2 regions of the Lelliottia amnigena genome follow, and region 2 is predicted to be linked to the other one. Evidence: predicted binding sites of a transcription regulator. Region 2 holds the regulator's gene; the other holds the start of a gene.
The links. Region 2 encodes PhoB, which activates phosphate uptake and scavenging genes when phosphate is short. Its sites were predicted from a motif close to CTGTCATAAAACTGNCNNAT; they were not measured.

Region 1: a site for PhoB is predicted at 5,779-5,798, ahead of nudF (ADP-ribose diphosphatase). Genes of this name have one in related genera too.

What each region holds. Positions count from the first base shown of each region.
Region 1 covers NZ_CP077236.1:1,036,137-1,047,647, reverse strand. Annotated here, with positions in the region: gene ribB (3,4-dihydroxy-2-butanone-4-phosphate synthase) at 1-351, shown strand, start outside; gene zupT (zinc transporter ZupT) at 382-1,155, opposite strand; gene ygiD (4,5-DOPA-extradiol-dioxygenase) at 1,352-2,140, shown strand; gene I6L74_RS04890 (glutathionylspermidine synthase family protein) at 2,177-3,337, opposite strand; gene I6L74_RS04885 (DUF1190 family protein) at 3,340-4,005, opposite strand; gene tolC (outer membrane channel protein TolC) at 4,182-5,666, opposite strand; gene nudF (ADP-ribose diphosphatase) at 5,869-6,501, shown strand; gene I6L74_RS04870 (DUF1249 family protein) at 6,498-6,920, shown strand; gene cpdA (3',5'-cyclic-AMP phosphodiesterase) at 6,948-7,775, shown strand; gene yqiA (esterase YqiA) at 7,775-8,356, shown strand; gene parE (DNA topoisomerase IV subunit B) at 8,384-10,276, shown strand; gene I6L74_RS04850 (TonB-dependent siderophore receptor) at 10,351-11,511, opposite strand, start outside.
Region 2 covers NZ_CP077236.1:2,738,512-2,750,022, forward strand. Annotated here, with positions in the region: gene I6L74_RS12800 (AroM family protein) at 1-538, shown strand, start outside; gene ppnP (pyrimidine/purine nucleoside phosphorylase) at 610-897, shown strand; gene rdgC (recombination-associated protein RdgC) at 937-1,848, opposite strand; gene mak (fructokinase) at 1,972-2,877, shown strand; gene sbcC (exonuclease subunit SbcC) at 3,411-6,542, opposite strand; gene sbcD (exonuclease subunit SbcD) at 6,539-7,744, opposite strand; gene phoB (phosphate response regulator transcription factor PhoB) at 8,049-8,738, shown strand; gene phoR (phosphate regulon sensor histidine kinase PhoR) at 8,760-10,055, shown strand; gene brnQ (branched-chain amino acid transporter carrier protein BrnQ) at 10,465-11,511, shown strand, end outside.

The DNA of each region.
Region 1 (11,511 bases), 1.7 Mb from region 2:
GCGCACGGCGTGACAACCGGTGTTTCTGCTGCTGACCGTCTGACGACCGTTCGCGCCGCTATTGCGGATGGCGCGAAACCGTCTGACCTGCATCGCCCGGGCCACGTGTTCCCGCTGCGCGCGCAGGCGGGTGGCGTGTTGACGCGCGGTGGTCACACTGAAGCGACTATCGATCTGGTGACGCTGGCCGGCTTTAAGCCCGCAGGCGTTTTGTGTGAACTGACCAATGATGACGGTACGATGGCGCGCGCGCCGGAGTGTGTCACTTTTGCTCGTCTGCACAATATGCCGGTGGTGACGATCGAAGATCTGGTGGAGTATCGCCAGGCGCACGAGCGTAAAGCCAGCTAAAGAAAAACGCCGGGTTTGCCCGGCGTTTTTTTATCCGAATCCTGCCGTTTGCAACAGCACCAGACTTAATCCCATCACCGACATTCCGCACAGCACGCCGTAGCTCGGGTTGTTGTTAGGATCGATCTCTTTTGCCAGCGGCATCAGTTCATCCACCGATAATGCGACCATAATTCCTGCCACAGCTGCCATAATCGCAGCCATCACTACCGGCGAGATCATGCTGCCCAGAATCAGCCAGGCCAGCACGCCGCCTAAAATTTCTGCCAGACCCGAAATTCCAGCCCACAGAATCGCCGTACGTTTTGAGCCTGTCGCGGCATAAACCGGCCCCGCAACCGCCAGTCCTTCAGGAATATTGTGTAAAGCAACGGCCAGCGCGATACCAAAGCCCAGTTCGAGGTTATTGCTGGCCGTCACGTAAGTCGCAACCCCTTCCGGGAAGTTATGCAGGCTGATGCCCAGCGTCAGTAAAATGGCGGTACGTTTGATATTACCGCGAACGGGCTTAGCATTTTTCTGCATCAAATCTTGTGGATGCGCGTGCGGGACCATTTTGTCGAGAGCAAAATAACCCAGCAGCCCCACGACAAACATGCCGTAATCCATGACGGGCGACATGCCGTCGGTCCGAAGCGCCGCAGGCAACATTTCCATCAGGGAAATCAACAGCATAATCCCCGCCGCGAAACCCAGAGAAAACGCCAGCACGCGGTTAGACGGTTTCTGACCGATCACGCCAAGAATCGCACCAATAAAGGTCGCGCCCCCCGCAAGTAGGGTCAGAATCAGCGGTACTGACATTCACGTCTCCTTATGAAAATGCGTCTTACCCATGCTAATAATGAATCCGCAGCAAAGCGAGAGGGCATTCTCTGCTTTACAGACTCCTTACATTCAAAATTTCTGAAGATCATCATCATGCTTATCTGAGTTCATCTTCAGACGATAGCGCGTAATGTAGCGTTATTAAATCGACACCTTATGTAAGGATATCACCATGACTTCTTCTCGTATGCCAGCACTGTTTTTGGGCCACGGTAGCCCGATGAACGTCCTGGAAGATAACGTTTATACGCGTGCCTGGCGTGATCTGGGTGAGACGTTGCCGCGTCCAAAAGCGATCGTGGTGGTGTCTGCACACTGGTTTACGCGAGGCACTGGCGTGACGGCAATGGAAGCGCCTAAAACCATTCATGATTTTGGCGGTTTCCCTCAGGCGCTGTATGACACGCATTATCCCGCGCCAGGATCGCCTGAGCTTGCGCAGCAGCTGGTGGATCTTCTGGCTCCCGTACCGGTCACGTTGGATAAAGAAGCCTGGGGCTTTGACCATGGTTCGTGGGGCGTGCTGATCAAAATGTATCCGGATGCTGATATCCCGATGGTGCAGTTGAGTATCGACAGCACCAAACCGGCAGCGTGGCATTTAGAGATGGGGCGCAAACTGGCGAAGCTGCGCGATGAAGGCATCATGCTGGTCGCCAGTGGTAACGTGGTTCATAACCTGCGCACGGCGCGCTGGCACGGTGAAAATACCCCGTATCCATGGGCCACATCGTTCAATGATTTTGTCAAAGCGAATTTAACCTGGCAGGGCCCGGTGGAAGAGCATCCGCTGGTGAATTACCTAGATCATGAAGGCGGTTCACTGTCTAACCCGACGGCGGAACACTTTTTACCGCTGCTGTATGTTCTGGGGGCGTGGGATGGTCAGGAGCCAGTGAGCATACCGGTGGACGGCATTGAGATGGGCAGTCTCAGTATGTTGTCAGTGCAGGTGGGGTAATGATTCTCTCTCCCACAGGGGAGAGAGAATCAGATATTACTCGACAAAAATGTGCGGATAGAAGCGCGACAGATCCTGTGTGATCAGCGCGCGATCTTCACGGATGCCAATCCCGGCTGGCTGATCGTTGATGAGCCAGCTTCCAATCAGGACGTAGCTGTCACCAAATTTCGGCAGCGGGTAAAACTCCTGAACGATCATGCCTTCTTCGCCATACGGCCCTTCGGCAGCTTCCAGGGTTTTGCCGTTTTCGATAATCGAAACGTTGGCCCCTTCGCGTGAGAAGATCGGCTTGATGACGTATTTGTCCATCGGCGGATGATCGTCTTCAGCGAAGTACGCTTGCAGCAGATTGGGGTGATTGGGGAACATCTCCCACAGCATCGGCAGCAGCGCTTTATTGGAGATAATGCTTTTCCAGGCAGGCTCCAGCCAGCGTACGCCTGCGTCTTCCAGTTTGGTGGAAAACACTTCGCGCAGCATGAATTCCCACGGATAGAGTTTGAACAGGTTGCTAATCACCTGATCTTGCGTATCCGTGAACTGTCCGCGCTCGCCTAAACCGATATCTTCGATGTACAAAAATTCAGTGGCGACTTCCGCTTCTGCCGCGCAATCCTGCAAATACTGCACTGTTCCACGATCTTCAACCGTGTCACGACAGCACGCAAGATGCAGCAGATTGAACCCGTGCTGCTCGCGCAGCTCGGCGAAGCGTTCGATCAGCTTTTCCTGCAAACTGTTGAACTGATCGCTGCCTTCCGGCAGGTTGCCCGCGGCGATCTGATCTTCAAGCCAGATGTACTGAAAGAACGCCGCTTCATACAGTGAGGTCGGGGTATCTGCGTTATTTTCCAGCATTTTAGGATCGCCCACGCCATCCCACGCCAGGTCGAGGCGGGAATAGAGAGAAGGCTGATTGGTCTGCCAGGCATGACGCACAAAGCCCCAGGTATGCTTAGGGATGCGGAATTTGGTCATCAGCTCATCGCTGGCAATCACTTTTTCCACAACCTTGAGGCACATCTGATGCAGTTCGGCGGTGACGTCTTCGAGTTTCTCAACCTGAGCGAGCGTCAATTTGTAGTAAGCATCCTCACACCAGTACGGTTCGCCGTACATGGTGTGGAAATTAAAGCCGTATTCGGTCGCTTTTTCGCGCCAGTCCGGGCGCTCAACAATACTGACTCGTTCCATTATCAGCCGCCCATTGAGCGCGTGGAAGAACCCGTCGCGCTACGCTGCATGGTGGACTGTTTTGCAACGGAGTCGCCAAACCCGCCACGCGTCACGGTGCTGGTGGTTGCCGGTTTTGGTGCCATGGCGGTTTTTGGAACGGTCGCAGTGCGGCCTGGCTGTGCAGCACCGTAGCCTTTGCCGCTGGCGTCGGTGTATTTACCGTAAGCCGGGCTATTTGGATTTTTAGAGCTGAACAGAGGCTGCTGCTGGAAGCCCGCGCCGCCGCCCATCATACGGCCCATCATGTAGCCCGCCATCAGCGGCATCCAGAAGCTGCCGCTGGATTGTGCTTGCGCCTGGTTTTCTGGCGCCATGCCTGCCTGTGCAGGCGCTTGCTGACACTGACCTTCACCGAATTCGGCGATACAGTCTTCACGCGTCGCATATTTCGGCGCAGTGCGTTCGGCTTCTTTCAGCGCATTGTTGTATGCAGTGGTACATTCTGCGCTTTTGCCGGTGGCGCTTGAGCAGTCATCGGCATTCTGATACATCGATACCGTTTCGTCGGCTTGCTCACATCCCGCCAGCAAAAATACGGCGGTGATCGCCAGAGCGACCGGAGTGAGATGGCGTGCGTTCCAGTTTTTGCGGAACGAGGCGTGATTAATCGTTTTTGTCCGTTTCATTTTTGTCTTCCAGGACCCAGTGGTATTACATAGGAAATAAGGCTTAGGATAGAGGATGAGTGGTTGAAAATGAAGCGCAGAGGGAGCGTCAGGGGGATCTTTACGTTGGCTTACGTTTATATGTCGACTGGAGCAGAGCTAACCCGGCCTATGGAGCCATAGACCGGGTTTTAACATCAGTTACGGAACGGGTTACCGGCTGAGTTTTTGGTGGTCGTGCGAGCCGCTGCGGGCTGTGCAACAGGGGCGGCACCGTTGGCGTTATAGCCATCAGCGCTGGCGTCCTGCTGTGGGTTTTCCGGCGCCACGTTTTCAGGCGTTGTCGGAATTGGCTTGCCCAGCGTACTGTTCAGCATCTGCAGATCCTGCTCGTTCAGCGTACCCAGAGCTGATTTAATATTCAGCTGGTTAATCAGGTAGTTGTAACGTGCGTTGGAGAGCTGTTGTTTGGCGTTAAACAGCGTGGTGGTCGCATCCAGCACGTCAACAATGGTACGCGTACCGACCGAATAACCGGCTTCTGATGCGTCCAATGAACTCTGCGCCGACACTACCGCCTGTTTGTAGGCGTTGATGCTGCTGATAGAGGCATTCACGTTGTTGAACGAAGAGCGCACGGTCTGCACCACGTTGCGGTGCGCGCTTTCCAGCTGTTCGCTTGCGCCAACGAAGTTGTACTGAGCTTGTTTTACCTGAGAGTTAACCATACCGCCCTGATACAGCGGCATGGAGAAGCTCAGGCCCACTTTATTTTGGCCCACATTGCTGTCGTCAAACTGCGAAGCATTGGCGCCGCCCGTTTTAGAACCGCTATAAGAGGTGTCCGTGACGGCACTGGACGCCGTAAGACTCAGGGTTGGCAGGTGACCATCCTGGGCCTGACGGATTTGTTCGCGTGCCAGATCCTGGCTCAGACGTGCCTGTAACAGCGCCAGGTTGCGGTTTTCTGCTTCTTTCAGCAGGGCGTTAACGGCCTGCGGTTTATCCGTTTTGAAGTTGTCGACGTTCAACGAAGCCAGTTCAGGATAGTAATTGCCCGTCACCTGACGCAGAGATTCCAGCGCGTTATCAAGGTTATTACGCGCGGTCACTTCGTTCGCCAGTACGGTGTCGTATTGGGAGCGGGCGTTCTGCACGTCAGTGATTGCGACCAGGCCTACGTTAAAACGCTGCGTGGTTTGATCCAGCTGACGATAAACTGCTTGTTTCTGCGCTTCGGTGTAGGAGAGCGAATCGATCGCGCTCAACACGTTGAAGTACGCCGTCGCGGTGTTCAGGATCAGTGATTGCTGATCCGTCTGGTAGGTGACGTCCTGAATGCCCGCGCTTTTCTCTTGAAGACTCAGCGCACGCCACTTGGACATATCAAACAAGGTTTGCGTTAATTGCAGAGATGCGCCGGTGGTGTTGGAGTTAACACCGTTGCTATCACGGAAGCCATTGCCGTAGGTATAATCTGCACCTAAGCCCAACTGCGGCAGCAACGGGCTGCGTGCTTCGTTAATTTTTTCGAACGCAGCATCACGATCGGCAGCCGACTTACGCAGCTCAGGGTTGCTCAGACGTGCTTGCTGATAAACCTGTAACAGGTTTTCTGCCTGGCTCATCGCGCTGAAGCCCGTCAGGCTCAGGCCGATAAGGATGGGGAGCAATTTCTTCATTTGCATTCCTTGTTGTGAAGCAGTATTAGCGCTGATCTCGTTAAAAATATTTGCCGATTCTAACAGAATCATCCACACCAAAAGGTTGGCGTTACGTGCCATCCGGCTGTAATTTGCATCAATCTATCATATAGCCTTTGAAACGGCAGCCAAACAGCCTTGAAATTCATAATTTCATCATGATTATGACCAGGAAACCGTTATGCAAAAACCAGATGAATTGCCAGTGACGTTCACCAAAAACGATGTAGAAATTATTGCACGGGAAAAGTTATATAGCGGATTTTTTTCACTGGAACTTTACCGTTTTAGGCATCGCTTGTTTAACGGTGAAATGAGCGGAGAAGTTCGACGTGAAATTTTTGAGCGCGGGCATGCCGCAGTCTTGCTACCCTTTGACCCAGTGCGCGATGAAGTGGTATTGATTGAACAGATACGGATTGCGGCGCTGGATACCAGCGAAACCCCATGGCTGCTGGAAATGGTCGCAGGTATGATCGAAGAAGGTGAAACGCCGGAGGATGTCGCCCGCCGTGAGGCCGAGGAAGAAGCCGGGCTGAAAGTGGGCCGGACGAAACCCGTTCTGAGCTATCTGGCAAGCCCTGGCGGAACCACCGAGCGCTCTTCTATTCTGGTGGGGGAAGTGGACGCCACGATCGCGGAAGGTATTCACGGTCTGGCAGATGAAAACGAAGATATTCGTGTTCATGTGGTGAGTCGGGAACAGGCTTACCAGTGGGTAAAAGAGGGGAAAATCGACAACGCGGCCTCTGTCATCGCTTTGCAATGGCTCCAGCTGCATTATCAAGACTTACGAAACGAGTGGAAAAAATGAAGCGTTATACACCTGACTTCCCAGAAATGATGCGTTTGTGCGAAACCAATTTCGCGCAATTACGCCGCCTGTTGCCGCGTGATGACGCGCCCGGCGAAATGGTAAGCTATCAGGTGAGCAACGCGCAGTATCGATTAACGATTATTGAATCGACTCGTTACACGACCCTGGTAGAAATCAAGCAAACGGCTCCCGCGATCAGCTACTGGAGCCTGCCGTCGATGACGGTACGGCTTTATCATGATGCGATGGTGGCCGAAGTGTGTTCAAGTCAGCAGATCTTCCGCTTTAAAGCGCGGTATGATTATCCTAATAAAAAGTTGCATCAACGCGACGAAAAGCATCAAATTAACCAGTTTTTAGCCGACTGGCTAAGATATTGTTTTGCACATGGAGCAATGGCGATTCCGGTTTGTTAGCGTCATAAACCTACCTAAGGACACCATTTGGAAAGCCTGTTAAACCTGACTGTTGCTGGTGGGGCGCCAGTCAGGATATTACAAATCACTGATACCCACCTGTTTGCCGAAAAGCATGAAACGCTGTTAGGTGTAAACACCTGGGAGAGTTATCAGGCGGTACTGGATGCCATTCACGCCGAGAATCGCCACTGCGATTTGATAGCGGCTACGGGCGATTTGGCACAAGATCAAAGCGCTGCGGCCTATCAGCATTTTGCGACAGGGATCGCGAGCTTTAGCGTGCCCTGCGTCTGGTTACCCGGCAATCATGATTTTCAGCCAGCGATGTACAGTACGCTGCACGATGCGGGCATTTCACCCGCCAAGCGCGTGTTTGTGGGTGAACACTGGCAAATTTTGCTGTTGGATACGCAGGTGTTCGGTGTCCCGCACGGTGAGTTGAGTGATTTTCAGCTGGAGTGGCTGGAGCAAAAACTCGCTGCCGCTCCTGAGCGTCATACCCTGCTGTTACTGCATCATCATCCTTTGCCTGCGGGATGCAGCTGGCTCGATCAACATAGCCTGCGCAATTCAGCGGCGCTGGATCGCGTATTGTCCAAATATCCCCATGTCAACAATCTGTTGTGTGGTCATATTCATCAGGAACAGGATCTCGACTGGAATGGCCGCCGTTTACTGGCGACGCCGTCGACGTGTGTCCAGTTCAAACCGCACTGCGCCAACTTTACGTTAGACACGATAGCGCCAGGCTGGCGCTGGCTGGAACTGCATGCCGATGGCTCGCTGACGACGGAAGTTTGCCGTCTGCAAAGTGCGACGTTCCGCCCAGATACCGCGTCAGAAGGATACTGATGTCTACGCTCCTTTATTTACACGGGTTCAACAGCTCCCCGCGTTCCGCGAAGGCGACGCAATTTGGTCAGTGGCTCGGCGCGCATCATCCGCACATTGAGATCATCGTTCCGCAACTCCCGCCGTATCCGGCTGATGCCGCAGAGATGCTGGAGTCCATCGTGATGGAACATGGCGGTGAATCGTTCGGCGTCGTGGGCTCTTCGCTGGGCGGTTATTACGCCACCTGGCTCTCGCAATGCTTTATGCTCCCTGCGGTAGTTGTTAACCCGGCAGTACGGCCCTTTGAGCTGCTGAGGGACTTTCTCGGGCAAAACGAGAACCCCTACACCGGACAACAATATGTGCTAGAGTCACGCCATATTTACGACCTCAAAGTTATGCAGATAGACCCGCTGGACGCGCCCGATCTTATCTGGCTGCTGCAACAGACGGGTGATGAAGTGCTGGATTACCGCCAGGCAGTGGCGTATTACGCCTCTTGCCGCCAGACTGTAGAAGAGGGCGGAAACCATGCTTTCACGGGCTTTGAGAATCATTTCACCCAGATTGTCGATTTTCTTGGACTGCACAGCCACTGACAATCACTGCGAATTGCTAGCTAAATCATGACGCAAACCTATAACGCTGATGCCATTGAGGTACTCACCGGGCTTGAGCCGGTTCGCCGCCGCCCGGGGATGTATACCGATACGACGCGCCCAAACCACCTGGGCCAGGAAGTGATTGATAACAGTGTGGACGAAGCGCTGGCGGGTCATGCCAAACGCATCGACGTCATTCTGCACGCCGATCAGTCGCTCGAAGTGATTGACGACGGACGCGGTATGCCGGTCGACATCCACCCGGAAGAAGGGGTTCCAGCCGTTGAGCTGATCCTCTGCCGTCTGCATGCGGGCGGTAAATTCTCCAATAAAAACTACCAGTTCTCCGGCGGCCTTCACGGCGTGGGGATCTCTGTGGTTAATGCCTTGTCAAAGCGCGTTGAGGTCACCGTACGCCGTGATGGTCAGGTATATAACATTGCGTTTGAAAACGGCGATAAAGTGCAGGAATTACAGGTCATCGGGACGTGCGGCAAACGCAATACCGGTACCAGCGTGCATTTCTGGCCGGACGAAAGCTTCTTCGACAGCCCACGTTTTTCTGTCACGCGCATGACGCACATCCTGAAAGCGAAAGCGGTACTGTGCCCTGGCGTTGAAATCACCTTTAAAGATGAAGTCAACAACAGCGAGCAGCGCTGGTGCTATCAGGACGGTCTGAATGACTATCTGGGCGAGGCGGTCAATGGCCTGCCGACGCTGCCGGAAAAACCGTTCCTCGGTAATTTCTCGGGTGACACCGAAGCGGTTGACTGGGCGCTGCTCTGGCTGCCAGAAGGCGGCGAGCTGCTGACTGAAAGTTACGTTAACCTCATCCCAACGATGCAGGGCGGGACGCACGTCAACGGCCTGCGTCAGGGCCTGCTGGACGCGATGCGCGAATTCTGCGAATACCGCAATATTCTGCCGCGTGGCGTGAAGCTGTCAGCGGAAGATATCTGGGATCGCTGTGCGTACGTGCTTTCTGTGAAAATGCAGGATCCGCAGTTCGCCGGACAGACCAAAGAGCGTCTGTCATCGCGCCAGTGCGCCGCGTTTGTCTCCGGTGTGGTGAAAGACGCATTTAGCCTGTGGCTGAATCAGAACATACAGACAGCTGAAATGCTGGCTGAAATGGCGATCTCCAGCGCGCAACGCCGTATGCGTGCCGCGAAAAAAGTGGTGCGTAAAAAGCTCACCAGTGGTCCGGCGCTGCCGGGTAAACTGGCGGATTGCACCGCGCAGGATCTGAATCGTACTGAGCTGTTCCTCGTCGAAGGGGACTCGGCAGGCGGTTCCGCCAAGCAGGCGCGCGATCGTGAATTCCAGGCGATCATGCCGCTGAAAGGTAAGATCCTGAACACCTGGGAAGTTTCTTCCGATGAAGTCCTCGCGTCGCAGGAAGTGCACGACATTTCGGTGGCGATCGGTATCGATCCGGACAGTGACGATTTGAGCCAGCTGCGTTACGGCAAGATCTGCATTCTCGCGGATGCGGACTCAGACGGTCTGCACATAGCCACGTTGCTGTGCGCGCTGTTCGTGAAACACTTCCGTGCGCTGGTGAAAAACGGCCACGTCCACGTTGCGTTGCCGCCGCTCTACCGTATCGATCTCGGTAAAGAGGTGTATTACGCGCTGACGGAAGAAGAAAAAGCAGGCGTGCTGGAGCAGCTCAAGCGCAAGAAGGGCAAGCCAAACGTCCAGCGCTTTAAAGGGTTGGGTGAGATGAACCCCTTGCAGTTGCGTGAAACCACGCTCGATCCCAATACCCGTCGTCTGGTGCAGCTGGTTATCAGCGATGAAGACGAGCAGCAAACCAATGCCATGATGGATATGCTGCTGGCCAAGAAACGTTCTGAAGACCGACGCAACTGGCTACAGGAAAAAGGCGATCTGGCGGATATCGAAGGCTGATGTCCTAACCCTCTCTTACGGAGAGGGGATCGATCGTAGGCCCGGTAAGCGTAGCGCCACCGGGCTTTTTTACATCAAAAATCCATCTTCACCGTAAACTGCACTTCGCGCGGATCGCCAATCTGGTTACCCAGATTATTGCTGCCAATCGATGACGTGTAGTAGGTCTTATCAAACAGATTCTTCACGTTCAGCTGCAGCGTCACCGGATACTGCAACTTCATCTTATACGCGGCAAACGCATCTGCGACGACGTAACCCGGCAGGTAATAGTCCGCGCCATTGGTTGCGGAACGACGGCTCACGCCATGCCCGCCGCCGCCCAGCGTCAGCGTATTTCCGCCGATTACATTATGAATGTCGTACGTCAGGAACAGGGAACCCGTATGTCGCGGAACGTTTGGCAGCGGCTTGCCAGCATAATCGGGATCTTCCAGCACTTTCGCATCCGTATACCCATAGCTGGCGATAATATTGGTGTTCTCGGTCAACGCCCCCGCCACGTCCACTTCCACACCCTGTGAGCGCACGCGCCCGGCGGTTTTGGCGATCGTTTCATCTCCCACGCTTTCGGTGTAAAGCACATTGCGTTTATGGATATCAAACAGCGCGATGTTGGCAGTAATGCCATCGAAAAGGTCAAACTTGGCACCGACTTCGTAGGCATTTGACGTTTCAGGCGGCAGATTTCCGATGTAGCTGGCGATGGAAGACTGCGGCATAAACGTCTGGGAATAGTTCGCGAACAACGAGACCGAAGGCGTTAACTTGTAAACCAGACCTGCTTTCGGCGTCCACTGGTCGTCGCGGCTGTCGGTATTGACGTTAAACGGCCGACCTTTGCCTGCATATTGCGTGTAGGACTGATAGCGAAGCCCAGTGACCGCAATCCATTTATCCGTCAGATAAAGCGCATCCTGAACGTAAGCAGAATAGCTCTCCTGCTTAATCCTCTGGTCGCTGTCGGACGCTGAAACGGAAGTGCATTTACTGAGATCGCCATAAGTGGGGTTATAGATATTGAAGCCTTTAACGTTCTTACAGCGGATCATATCCGTGCGCAGCAGATCGTAATTTTCATACGATACGCCGGTCAGGATCTCGTTATAAAACCCCGCAATGTCGACGTTACCCTGGAGATCCGCGCGGGTACTGTGCATGCGCTGGGTCGATCCTTGCGTCGCATCGACGCGCCGGGTCAGATTCCCGGTGGACGCGTCATACGCCATCACGCG
Region 2 (11,511 bases):
AGACTACGCGATTGGGACCGGGGAGGATTCGCTGCCGACATTGTTAAGCGACGGTGCGCTGGCGCATGTCTCGCACCAGAAAGTTGAGCGGGCGTTGCAGGGCATCATCGAAGTCCTCGATAATCAAGGGTATGACGTTATTCTGCTGATGAGCACCGCGCCGATCTCCGGGCTGGTCGCTCGAAATTCTATTCTGCTTGAACCCATGCGCATTATTCCACCGCTGGTGGCCTCCATTGTGGATGGTCATCAGGTGGGCGTTATCGTCCCGATCCAGGAACTGCTTGATAATCAGGTGAATAAATGGAAAGTCCTGCAAAAAATGCCGCTCTTTGCGCTGGCCAATCCCATCTGGGATAGCGAAACAAAACTCATCGCCGCAGGGCGTGAACTGCTCGACCAGGGGGCGGACGTTTTAATGCTCGATTGTCTGGGATTCCACCAGCGTCATCGCGATTTACTGCAAAAAGCGCTCGATGTGCCTGTGCTGTTATCCAACGTGCTGGTGACGCGCCTGGCGTCTGAATTATTGGCCTGATGATTTTGCGTGACAGGCACGAAGGATGGCCCCTATAGTGGATTTTTCTCCAAAGACATAAGGGCCAGTTCATGCTTCAGAGTAACGAATACTTTTCCGGTAAAGTGAAATCCATTGGTTTTACCAGCAGCAGTACTGGCCGTGCCAGTGTTGGCGTCATGGCTGAAGGGGAATACACCTTTGGTACCGCAGAGCCCGAAGAGATGACGGTGGTTAGCGGGGCGTTGAACGTGCTGTTGCCGGATGAAACAGAGTGGAAAGTGTATTCCGCTGGACAAGTTTTCAACGTCCCTGGCCATAGCGAGTTCCATCTGCAGGTTGCGGAACCGACGTCTTATCTGTGCCGCTATTTGAAATAGTGATTCTCCCTCTCCCCATGGGGAGAGGGTTTCACAGCATTAACGCTGTGCTTCTCCGCCTAAACCTTCGACCAGGTTTTTAATCAGCGCGGCCAGTTCACCCGTCATCAGGATGAAGTCGGCATCAAAGCGTCCGCTAACATCTTCGCGCTCAATATCTTCGTTTTGATCGCGCAATTCATCGCAGAACTTCAGACGTTTAATCGAGCCGTCATCGCACATCACAAACTGAATTCGCTGCTGCCAGTCGAGCGCCAGCTTGGTCACCAGTTTGCCTGCTTCAATGTGCACCGCAATTTCGTCACACACCAGATCCTGTTTCTTCGCGCGGATCACGCCGCCATCTTCAAGGATCGCTTTTAATTCGGCTTCATCAAGCAGCTGGAACCCTTGCGCCGGACTGCCGCTGCGCACCCATTCGGTGAGCGTCAGTTCGATAGGATTTTCCATCGTCAGCGGAACGACCGGCAGTGACCCCAGGCTCTTACGCAGCAGGGCCAGCGTATCTTCCGCTTTTTTGGCACTGGCGCAGTCAACCATGATCAAATCGTTGACGGTGTCGATCCACATCATGGTCTGGTTGAAACGGCTAAAGGCGCGCGGCAACAGCGAGTGCAGCACTTCATCCTTCAGTGAATCTTTTTCCGTTTTTTTCAGCTTACGGCCCTGTTCAGCCTCAAGCTTGAAGATCTTGGCTTCCAGCGCCTGCTTCACCACCGGGGAGGGCAGGATTTTCTCTTCTTTACGGGCGCAAAGGATGATTTGACCATTGGTCGTGTGGGTCAGTGCATCGCTTTGTGAACCCATCGGTGCAACCCAACCGGTTTTCGCCATATCCTGGCTACCGCAAGGGGTAAACGTGTACGCGGCTAACTGTTTTTCCATCTCTTCTGCCTGCAGCGAAACCTCGCGGCTGAGACGGTAAACCATCAAATTTTTGAACCACAGCATGATAATTTCCACGGCCTTGTCGTTAAATCAGCGGGCATGATAACGAATTGTGGCATGGCTTGCATTGCTAATCAGGTGGCCTGCTTCTACTCTGTTGATAATCAAAATAATGAGGAGAGTCCTGTGCGTATTGGTATTGATTTGGGCGGCACCAAAACAGAAGTCATTGCGCTTAGCGATCAGGGCGAACAATTGTTCCGACACCGCCTGCCTACGCCGCGTGATGATTATCAGCAAACCATTGAAACGATCGCCTCGCTGGTGGAGATGGCGGAAAAGGCTACGGGACAGACTGGCACTGTGGGGATGGGAATTCCGGGTTCGATTTCGCCTTATACCGGAGTCGTGAAAAACGCGAACTCCACATGGCTTAACGGTCAGCCCTTTGATAAAGATTTGAGCGTGCGCCTGAACAGAGAAGTGCGTCTGGCCAACGATGCCAACTGTCTGGCCGTTTCGGAAGCGATAGACGGTGCAGCGGCGGGCGCGCAAACGGTATTTGCGGTAATTATTGGTACTGGCTGCGGTTCTGGCCTGGCGTTTGGTGGACGCGCGCACATTGGCGGCAACGGGACGGCGGGCGAATGGGGGCACAATCCGCTGCCGTGGATGGACGAAGATGAACTGAAATACCGCGCCGAAGTGCCGTGTTATTGCGGTAAACAAGGCTGTATCGAAACCTTTATTTCCGGAACCGGATTCGCCACCGATTATCGTCGGTTGAGCGGACATGCGTTAAAAGGCAACGAGATTATGCGTCTTGTCGAAGAGCACGATGCCGTTGCCGAGCTGGCGCTCAATCGCTACGAAATGCGTCTGGCGAAATCGCTGGCGCATGTGGTGAACATTCTCGACCCGGACGTGATCGTCCTCGGCGGCGGGATGAGTAATGTTGACCGGATCTACACCACGGTTCCGCACCTGATGAAGCAGTGGGTCTTTGGCGGCGAATGTGAAACCCCGCTCCGCAAAGCGGTGCATGGCGATTCAAGTGGCGTACGCGGCGCAGCGTGGCTGTGGCCGCAGTAATTCTTTTCTCTTTCAGTGGTGGCGAGTGATCCGCACAAGCTCATGATTTGCATAATGTCCGCCCTCTCCATTCAGGGAGAGGGCGGGGTGAGGGGGAGTACGCGGCGCAGCGTGGTTGTGGCCACAGTAATTCTTGATGTTGAAGCACTAAAGATGGCAGCCAGGAATAAAAGACTTAAAGCGACGACTGGTCCGGCTGTAAATCGCTGAGTCGTTGACCAAAGGCCGGGGCGACGCGCAGGGATGCGCGGAGAGGGTGCGACCTGCAGGGATGCAGGATCGCGCCCGACCCGAAGCCGGAGGGAATAAGACGAAGGCACCGCGTAGCGGCGATTTTCTTGCCGGGAGCCCGGGTCGCCAGGGCGGCGGCGATTGAGCCGCCATGGCACGTTCACTGGTTCCGTTTTTATAGAGAAGCGCGTGTCTTGAAGTGAACGGAACCACCTCCTGAGCAACATGTTCCCCCTCATTCTGACCCTCTTCCTCAATGGAGAGGGGAACGGCTGTACCCCTCATCAAGAGGCGAGATGCCCTCACTCCACCGCAAACATCTTATCCAGCTTGCTGTAGCCCAGTCCGTTAATTTTCTTCACTTTGATCTGCACAGGAATGCGCTCTTTCATCGCCTCCACATGACTGATCACGCCGATGGTTTTCCCCGTCGCATTCAGGGCATCGAGCGCATCGAGCGCGGTATCCAGCGTTTCGCTGTCCAGCGTGCCGAATCCCTCGTCGAGGAACAGGGAATCAATGCGCGTTTTGTGGCTCACCAGGTCAGAAAGCGCCAGCGCCAGCGCCAGGCTCACCAGGAAACTCTCACCCCCGGAAAGGGTTCGCGTGTCGCGCACCGCGTCAGCCTGCCACGTATCCACCACTTCCAGCTCCAGCGCGTCGCTCGCTTTGCGTTGCAGAAGATAGCGGCCGTGCAGGCGATTCAGCTGCTGATTCGCCAGCCACACCAGATTGTCGAGCGTCAACCCCTGAGCGAATTTACGGAAGCGATCGCCGGTACTGGACCCGATCAGTGCATTCAGATATCCCCAGTCATCCGCAAGGCGAGCAGCTTCGTCAATCTGCTGGATAAGCGCCTGCTGATGCTGCCGGTTCTCGCCATCCTGTCTGAGCTGCTGGTTGATCTCACCCTGACGGGTGCTGTTTTCACGCAGACGTTGCGCCAGTTGCTGGAGCTCATGCTGCAATGTCGGTGCATCCAACTGCAATCCTTCCGGGCGTTGTTCCAGATGTTGGTTGAGCAATTGATTTGCCTGACGCACCAGCGCCGTCGCTTGTTGAATCTGGTTTTCCAGCGTCTGCTTTAACGTTTCCAGACGCTGCATTGTGTCGGCATCAAGCAACGCACTCAGGAATGCCTCGCCGTCGGCGAACGCGCTTTTTTCCAGCGCGGCGGAAAACTGAGCCTGCGATTGCTGCATGCGCTCGGTTTCCAGGCTTTCCTGCTGCTGCAATGTCGCGAGTTGGCTTTGCAGCGAGACGCATTCATTGTGGATCTCGCGCCAGTTATCAGGAATAACGGATTCCGCGTCTTCGGTGTCCGTCGCGGGCAGCGTATCCAACAGCGGTGTTAGCGCGTTGATACGTTCCTGAAGGGCGGTGAGCTGTTTCTGCTGCGCTTGCCAGTGCGACGATTCGTTTTCGCGATCGGTGAGCCAGAGCGTTTCAGCGCCCTCATCGGGGATCTGCAATGACAGCGCATTCAGCGCGTTTTCCAGCGTCAGGCGTGTTGCCGCAATCTGCTGCTGGAGTTGCCGCTCCTGGTGTTCCTGCTCGTTAAGCTGGCTTTGTAAGGCCAGACGCTGGCTGAGCTGATACAGCTGGCGCTCGTAATGTTCCTGTTCGTTCAGCCACGGGGCAATATCATCCTGGATATTCAACGTCACGTTCAGTGTTGCACACACTTCGCGCCATGCGTGCATGAGCGTTTGCGCCTCCCGGGAGAGCGTCTGCGCCTCTTCGGTGTCGCGCTGGATCTGACTGGCCAGGGCATTGACTTGCCCTAATACCAGCAGGCCTTCTTCTTTCAGCGCGGCGACTTCTTTTTCCATCGCATCACGGCGGCGCTGGTTTTCTGATATCTCTAACGTCTGATACTGCTTCACCGAAGGGTGTTCAGTTGAACCGCAGAGCAAGCAGGGTTTTCCCGCTTCAAGACGCGCTCGATAACCCTCAAGATCTTTAATCTCGGCCTCTCGCTCGCACAAGGCCTTGATATCCAGATAGTGCTGGTTTTTCTCTTTATATTGCTGTCGACGCAGGGCCAACGTCTCGTTAAGTTTTCGCTGCTCCGCCTGCGCCTTTTGCACGCTTTCAGCGTTTTGAGCGATGCGCTTTTGCAGCGGTTGATAACGGGCGTGAAGGGTGGTCAGCTGCTGGCGAGACGCACGCGCCGCCGTTTGCTGATCCATCGCCGCAGCGACATCATCGGCGGTCAGCGTCAGGGCGATCTCTGGTACGTTCGCCAGTTTTTGCCGCAGCTCGGTGATACGTCCGGTCAATGTCGCTATCTGACTTTTGTCGCGATGAAGCTGAGCGAAATGGGCACGCCAGCCTGCGATTTCCTGACCCCACAGACGGAAGCGGTCATGCCCGGCGAGCCACTGTGTCAGCGCAGACAGCTCGGTTTGCAGCTGGTCGCGGGCGCGCAGCGCACCGTTGCGGATGCGCGCACGGAGCGCCGCCCTGGACAGTAAGCGAGTATTCACTTCCTGGGTCTGCTGTTTGGTTTGTGCGAGACGCGTCGTCTGCTCCTGCTGACGTTCCCAGAGTGGGCGCAGCAATGCGGCGGGCTGGGCGTGTAGCAATTTTTCGAGGTCTGGTGCGGCGTCGATGAGCGCCTGTTGCGCCTCCTGTTGCGAGGTAAACGCGCGCAGCTGCTCGCGCTGAAGCTCTTCGTGACGGGTCAACCAGTGAAAATCGCGCTGGTGATTTTGTTGTTGCAGCAGCAGCGTTTTCTCTTCGTCAGTAAGCACCTGCAAACTTTGCTTCAACTGCTGTTGCTGCTCGTCGCTCAGTAAAATCACGCCAGCCGCTTGGGCTTCACGCTTTTCCAGCTCCGTGCGCGCGGCTTTGTGTTGTTCAAAGACTCTCGCGGAAATCTGACCGTAAATTTCGGTTCCGGTCAGTTCCTCCAGCAACTCGGCGCGTTCACCGGGTTTGGCATTGAGGAAGGCGGCAAATTGCCCCTGCGACAACAGCATTGAGCGTGTGAAACGATCGTAATCCAGCCCGGTCAGCGAGGCCGTTTGCTCAATTTTGTCTGTGGCTTTGTCAGACAGGATTTTACCGTCTTCACAGCGGGCCAGCTCTACGCGCGGTGCCTGTAAATTTCCGTCTGGCTGATTACGCGCGCGGCTCTGGCTCCAGAACGCGCGATAAGCGATGCCTTTAACTTCAAATTCTACCTCCGCCAGACATTCAGCGGTGTCGCGCGTCATAAGATCATTTTGTGATTGTGTGACTTTGTTCAGACGCGGCGTCTGGTGATACAGCGCGAGGCAGATGGCGTCGAGCAGGGTGGTTTTTCCGGCGCCGGTCGCGCCAGTTATCGCAAACAGACCGTTGCTGGCGAACGGCTCAGCGGTGAAATCTATCTTCCATTCGCCCTTCAGAGAGTTGATATTTTTCAGACGCAGGCTGAGAATTTTCATGCGTTTTCTTCCTCATCATTGAGCGCATGCAGCGTATGGGTGAACAGCTCGTTGAGTCTTGCGCGCTGCGCGTCGTCAATTTCTTCCTGCGCCAGTCGGCGTTCAAAAACCTCTTCGACTTTCAGCTCGCTGAGCGTTTCGCGCTGCGCACTGAGCAGGATTTTCTCACGCTGTTCGCGGCTGCGACGCACCAGTAATACCTCAACGGGCAGCGTTTCCGTGAGCGCCTGGATTTTGCGCTGCATATCGTGCAGATAGTCATCCGTCGTGATTTCGATATCCAGCCAGACGGGCGGGATTTGCTCCACATTGCGCCACTGCTCAAGCTGCGCGGTGATGGCCGCCAGATCGCCTTTCAGCACCGCCAGCGGCTGCGTCACCGGCACTTCCAGGGTTTCTACCGCGTGCAGTTTTCCGTCGACAAAACTCACCAGATGCACACTTTTAGGTTTGCCCGTTTCGTCAAAGCTGAGCGAAATGGGCGAGCCGCAATAGCGGATATGTTCACTGCCGCCAATCTTCTGTGCCCGATGGATATGCCCGAGCGCGATGTAATCGGCAGGCGGGAAGTTCTGCGCCGGGAACGCATCCAGCGTACCAATATAAATTTCGCGTACCGCGTCGCTTTTACTGGCACCGACGGTGGTTAAATGGCCGGTGGCGATGACGGGTAGCGCCGCCTCACCGCGTAAGGCACAGGCGTCGAGATATTGCTGCTGATAGTAGTCGGTGATGGCCTGCAGCAGGTGCTGTTGCTTTTCGCCGCCGGTCAGTCCGGCCTGGCTTTGCACGATGTCGCGCGGACGCAAAAAGGGGATCGGGCAGATAACGGCGCCCGGCGTGCCGTCGCGTTTTTTGATGATTTGCGGTGCGTGCCCGGCGTTTGCCACTACAGTGGTATTCAGAAAGGCCAGAATATCGCGCGACTCATTCAGTGTTGCCACCGAGTCGTGATTGCCCGCGACGATGACCAGATGGCAGCCCGTTTTCTGTAAATTAACCACGAAGCGATTATAGATTTCGCGCGCATAGCTGGGCGGCGATCCGGTGTCAAAAATATCACCGGCGACAATGATTGCGTCAACCTGGTGCGTCAGCGCCGTTTCCAGCAGCCAGTTCAGGAACGCTTCGTGTTCGGCCGCGCGGCTTTTACTGTAAAAATTTTGACCCAGATGCCAGTCCGAGGTGTGAAGTATGCGCATAACAGATCCGTGGCAAAAAAAGGTGAAAGGGATTATACACTTGATCCTTCAGGCCGCCTCTGTGTTGGCTGCATCGGCCCAATTCTGAGTGTTAAGGGCGTCAGTATGGGGTTCTGAGGTGTGCCGGTGTGAGGTAGCGTGACGGCTTTTGCGGTGATAAATGTCCTGGGAACGGGAAATTACAGCTGTAATAAAACAATAGTTTGCTATTCATAGTGGTAATGTTTTTCATAAATCTGTCATAAATCTGACGCATAATGACGCCGCATTACAAACTTTTAACCTCAATAAGACAGGGTAAAGTATGGCGAGACGTATTCTGGTCGTAGAAGATGAAGCTCCGATTCGTGAAATGGTGTGCTTCGTGCTCGAACAAAACGGTTTTCAGCCGATAGAAGCTGAAGATTATGACAGCGCGGTGAATCAGCTGAACGAACCCTGGCCTGATTTGATTCTGCTTGACTGGATGTTGCCTGGCGGCTCTGGACTGCAATTTATCAAACACATCAAACGTGAAGCGATGACCCGCGAGATCCCGGTTGTGATGCTGACCGCGCGCGGCGAAGAAGAAGATCGCGTGCGCGGGTTGGAAACGGGTGCGGATGACTACATCACCAAGCCGTTTTCACCGAAGGAGCTGGTGGCACGTATTAAAGCGGTGATGCGCCGTATTTCACCGATGGCGGTGGAAGAGGTGATTGAGATGCAGGGGCTGAGCCTGGATCCCACGTCGCATCGCGTGATGACGGGTGAAAACCCGCTCGACATGGGACCGACCGAATTTAAGCTATTGCACTTCTTTATGACGCATCCGGAACGCGTTTACAGTCGTGAGCAGTTGCTGAATAACGTTTGGGGAACCAACGTCTATGTTGAAGACAGAACGGTTGATGTGCATATTCGCCGCTTGCGTAAAGCGCTGGAACACAGCGGCCACGATCGCATGGTGCAAACGGTCCGCGGCACGGGTTATCGTTTTTCGACCCGTTTCTGAACACTGACAGGAGTGTGACGCGTGCTGGAACGTCTGTCATGGAAAAGGCTCGTTTTTGAACTGATCTTATGCTGTCTCCCGGCCTTCATTTTGGGGGCTATTTTTGGTTACCTGCCGTGGTTTTTACTGGCGGCAGTAACCGGCCTGTTGATCTGGCATTTTTGGAATTTACTGCGCCTGTCGTGGTGGCTGTGGGTGGATCGCAGCATGACGCCACCGCCCGGTAGCGGAAGCTGGGAGCCGTTACTTTACGGCCTGCATCAGATGCAGATGCGTAATAAAAAGCGTCGTCGCGAGCTGGGAAGTCTGATAAAGCGCTTTCGTAGCGGCGCAGAGTCGCTGCCGGATGCCGTGATCCTCACTACCGAAGAAGGGACGATTTTCTGGTGTAATGGTCTGGCACAACAGCTCCTTGGACTCCGCTGGCCGGACGATAATGGCCAGAACATACTGAATCTACTACGTTACCCCGAGTTCACGCTGTATCTGAAAAAGCGTGAATTTACTCGCCCGCACAATCTGGTGCTGAATAACGGCCGTCACCTTGAGATTCGCGTTATGCCCTATAGCGACAAGCAGTGGCTGATGGTGGCGCGTGATGTTACCCAAATGCATCAGCTTGAAGGGGCGCGTCGTAATTTCTTTGCCAACGTCAGCCATGAATTGCGCACCCCGTTGACCGTGCTTCAGGGATATCTGGAGATGATGCAGGAGCAAACGCTGGAAGGCGCGCCGCGAGAGAAAGCATTACATACGATGCGCGAGCAAACGCATCGCATGGAAGGGCTGGTGAAGCAGCTTCTGACGCTGTCGAAAATTGAAGCCGCCCCGACGCTGGCACTGAATGAAACCATTGATGTTCCGATGATGCTGCGTGTTGTGGAGCGGGAAGCGCAGACGCTGAGCCATAAAAAACATCAGCTGACGTTTGAGGTTGATAGCGCGCTCAAAATCCTCGGCAGTGAAGAGCAATTGCGCAGTGCGATATCGAATCTGGTCTATAACGCCGTGAATCATACGCCGGAAGGCACACACATTGTGGTGCGCTGGCAGCCTGTGCCGATGGGGGCCGAATTTAGCGTTGAAGACAACGGACCGGGCATTGGGCCGGAGCACATTCCGCGTCTGACTGAGCGTTTCTACCGCGTCGATAAAGCGCGCTCACGACAAACCGGCGGCAGTGGGCTGGGCCTGGCGATTGTGAAGCATGCATTGAATCATCACGACAGTCGCCTTGATATTCAGAGTACGCCGGGCAAAGGTACGCGATTCAGTTTTGTTATCCCGGAACGATTAATTGCCAAAAAAAGTGCCTGACAGCCGGTGTGTCAGCCTTACTTTCCACAGGCCAGCGTTTGCTGGCCTGTTTGCTTTGCAGTCAAGCGAAACGCGGATGAATTTTATACGGCTGATGCTTTTTTGTTCGCATGATTAGCCATGGGTTTTTCTTATACTTAGCGGATTGTGCTGGCCTGTATTTTCATGCTGGCATATTGTTCTGGTTTTAAGATCCCTCCTTGCCTTTAAACGTTATAAGCGTTTAAATTGCGCCCCATATACTGTCAGACCGACTGTATTTGCGCGGTAAACCGAAAAACTATTCTTCGCTGCGCCAGGACGGGAGCATATCCCGCTGAAATTGAGTTAATTTTCCGCCGTATCGTCCCGTTAGGGATGGCGAAAATCTCAACGTTTTCAACACCACATCCACAGGCAGTAAGGTTCTATGACCCATCACTTAAAATCGCGTGACATTATCGCGCTGGGCTTTATGACTTTCGCGCTGTTCGTCGGCGCAGGTAATATCATTTTTCCTCCCATGGTTGGCTTGCAGGCGGGTGAACACGTCTGGATGGCGGCGTTTGGCTTCCTGATTACGGCCGTGGGTTTGCCGGTGCTTACCGTTGTCGCGCTGGCGAAAGTGGGCGGCGGCGTTGATAGCCTCAGCGCACCGATTGGCAAAGTAGCGGGTGTTTTACTGGCGGTCGTGTGCTATCTGGCCATCGGGCCGCTGTTTGCAACACCGCGCACCGCGACCGTCTCTTTTGAAGTCGGTATCGCGCCGTTGACCGGTGACGGTCCGCTGCCGCTGCTGATTTACAGCGTGGTGTACTTCGCGATTGTCATTCTGGTTTCGCTCTATCCGGGTAAATTGCTGGATACCGTCGGCAATTTCCTTGCTCCGCTGAAAATCCTCGCCCTGATTGTGCTGGCGGTTGCCGCTGTGATTTGGCCTGCGGGCCCGATCAGCGATGCAATGGACGCCTATAAGAATGCGGCGTTCTCGAACGGTTTCGTTAACGGCTATCTGACGATGGATACGCTGGGCGCGATGGCGTTCGGTATTGTTATCGTCAACGCGGCACGGTCTCGCGGCGTGACCGAAGCGCGACTGTTGACGCGGTATACCGTCTGGGCTGGCCTGATGGCCGGTGCGGGCCTGGCACTGCTGTATCTGGCGCTGTTCCGCCTGGGTTCTGATAGCGCATCTCTGGTCGATCAGAGTGCGAACGGTGCCGCGATTCTGCATGCTTACGTTCAGCACACCTTTGGTGGTGCGGGCAGCTTCATGCTGGCAGTTCTGATTTTCCTGGCGTGTCTGGTCACGGCCGTTGGCCTCACCTGCGCCTGTGCAGAGTTTTTTGCGCAGTACGTTCCGCTGTCCTATCGCACGCTGGTGTTTATCCTCGGCGGTTTCTCGATGGCGGTATCTAACCTGGGGCTGAGCCACCTGATTCAGGTCTCTATCCCGGTGCTGACCGCGATTTATCCG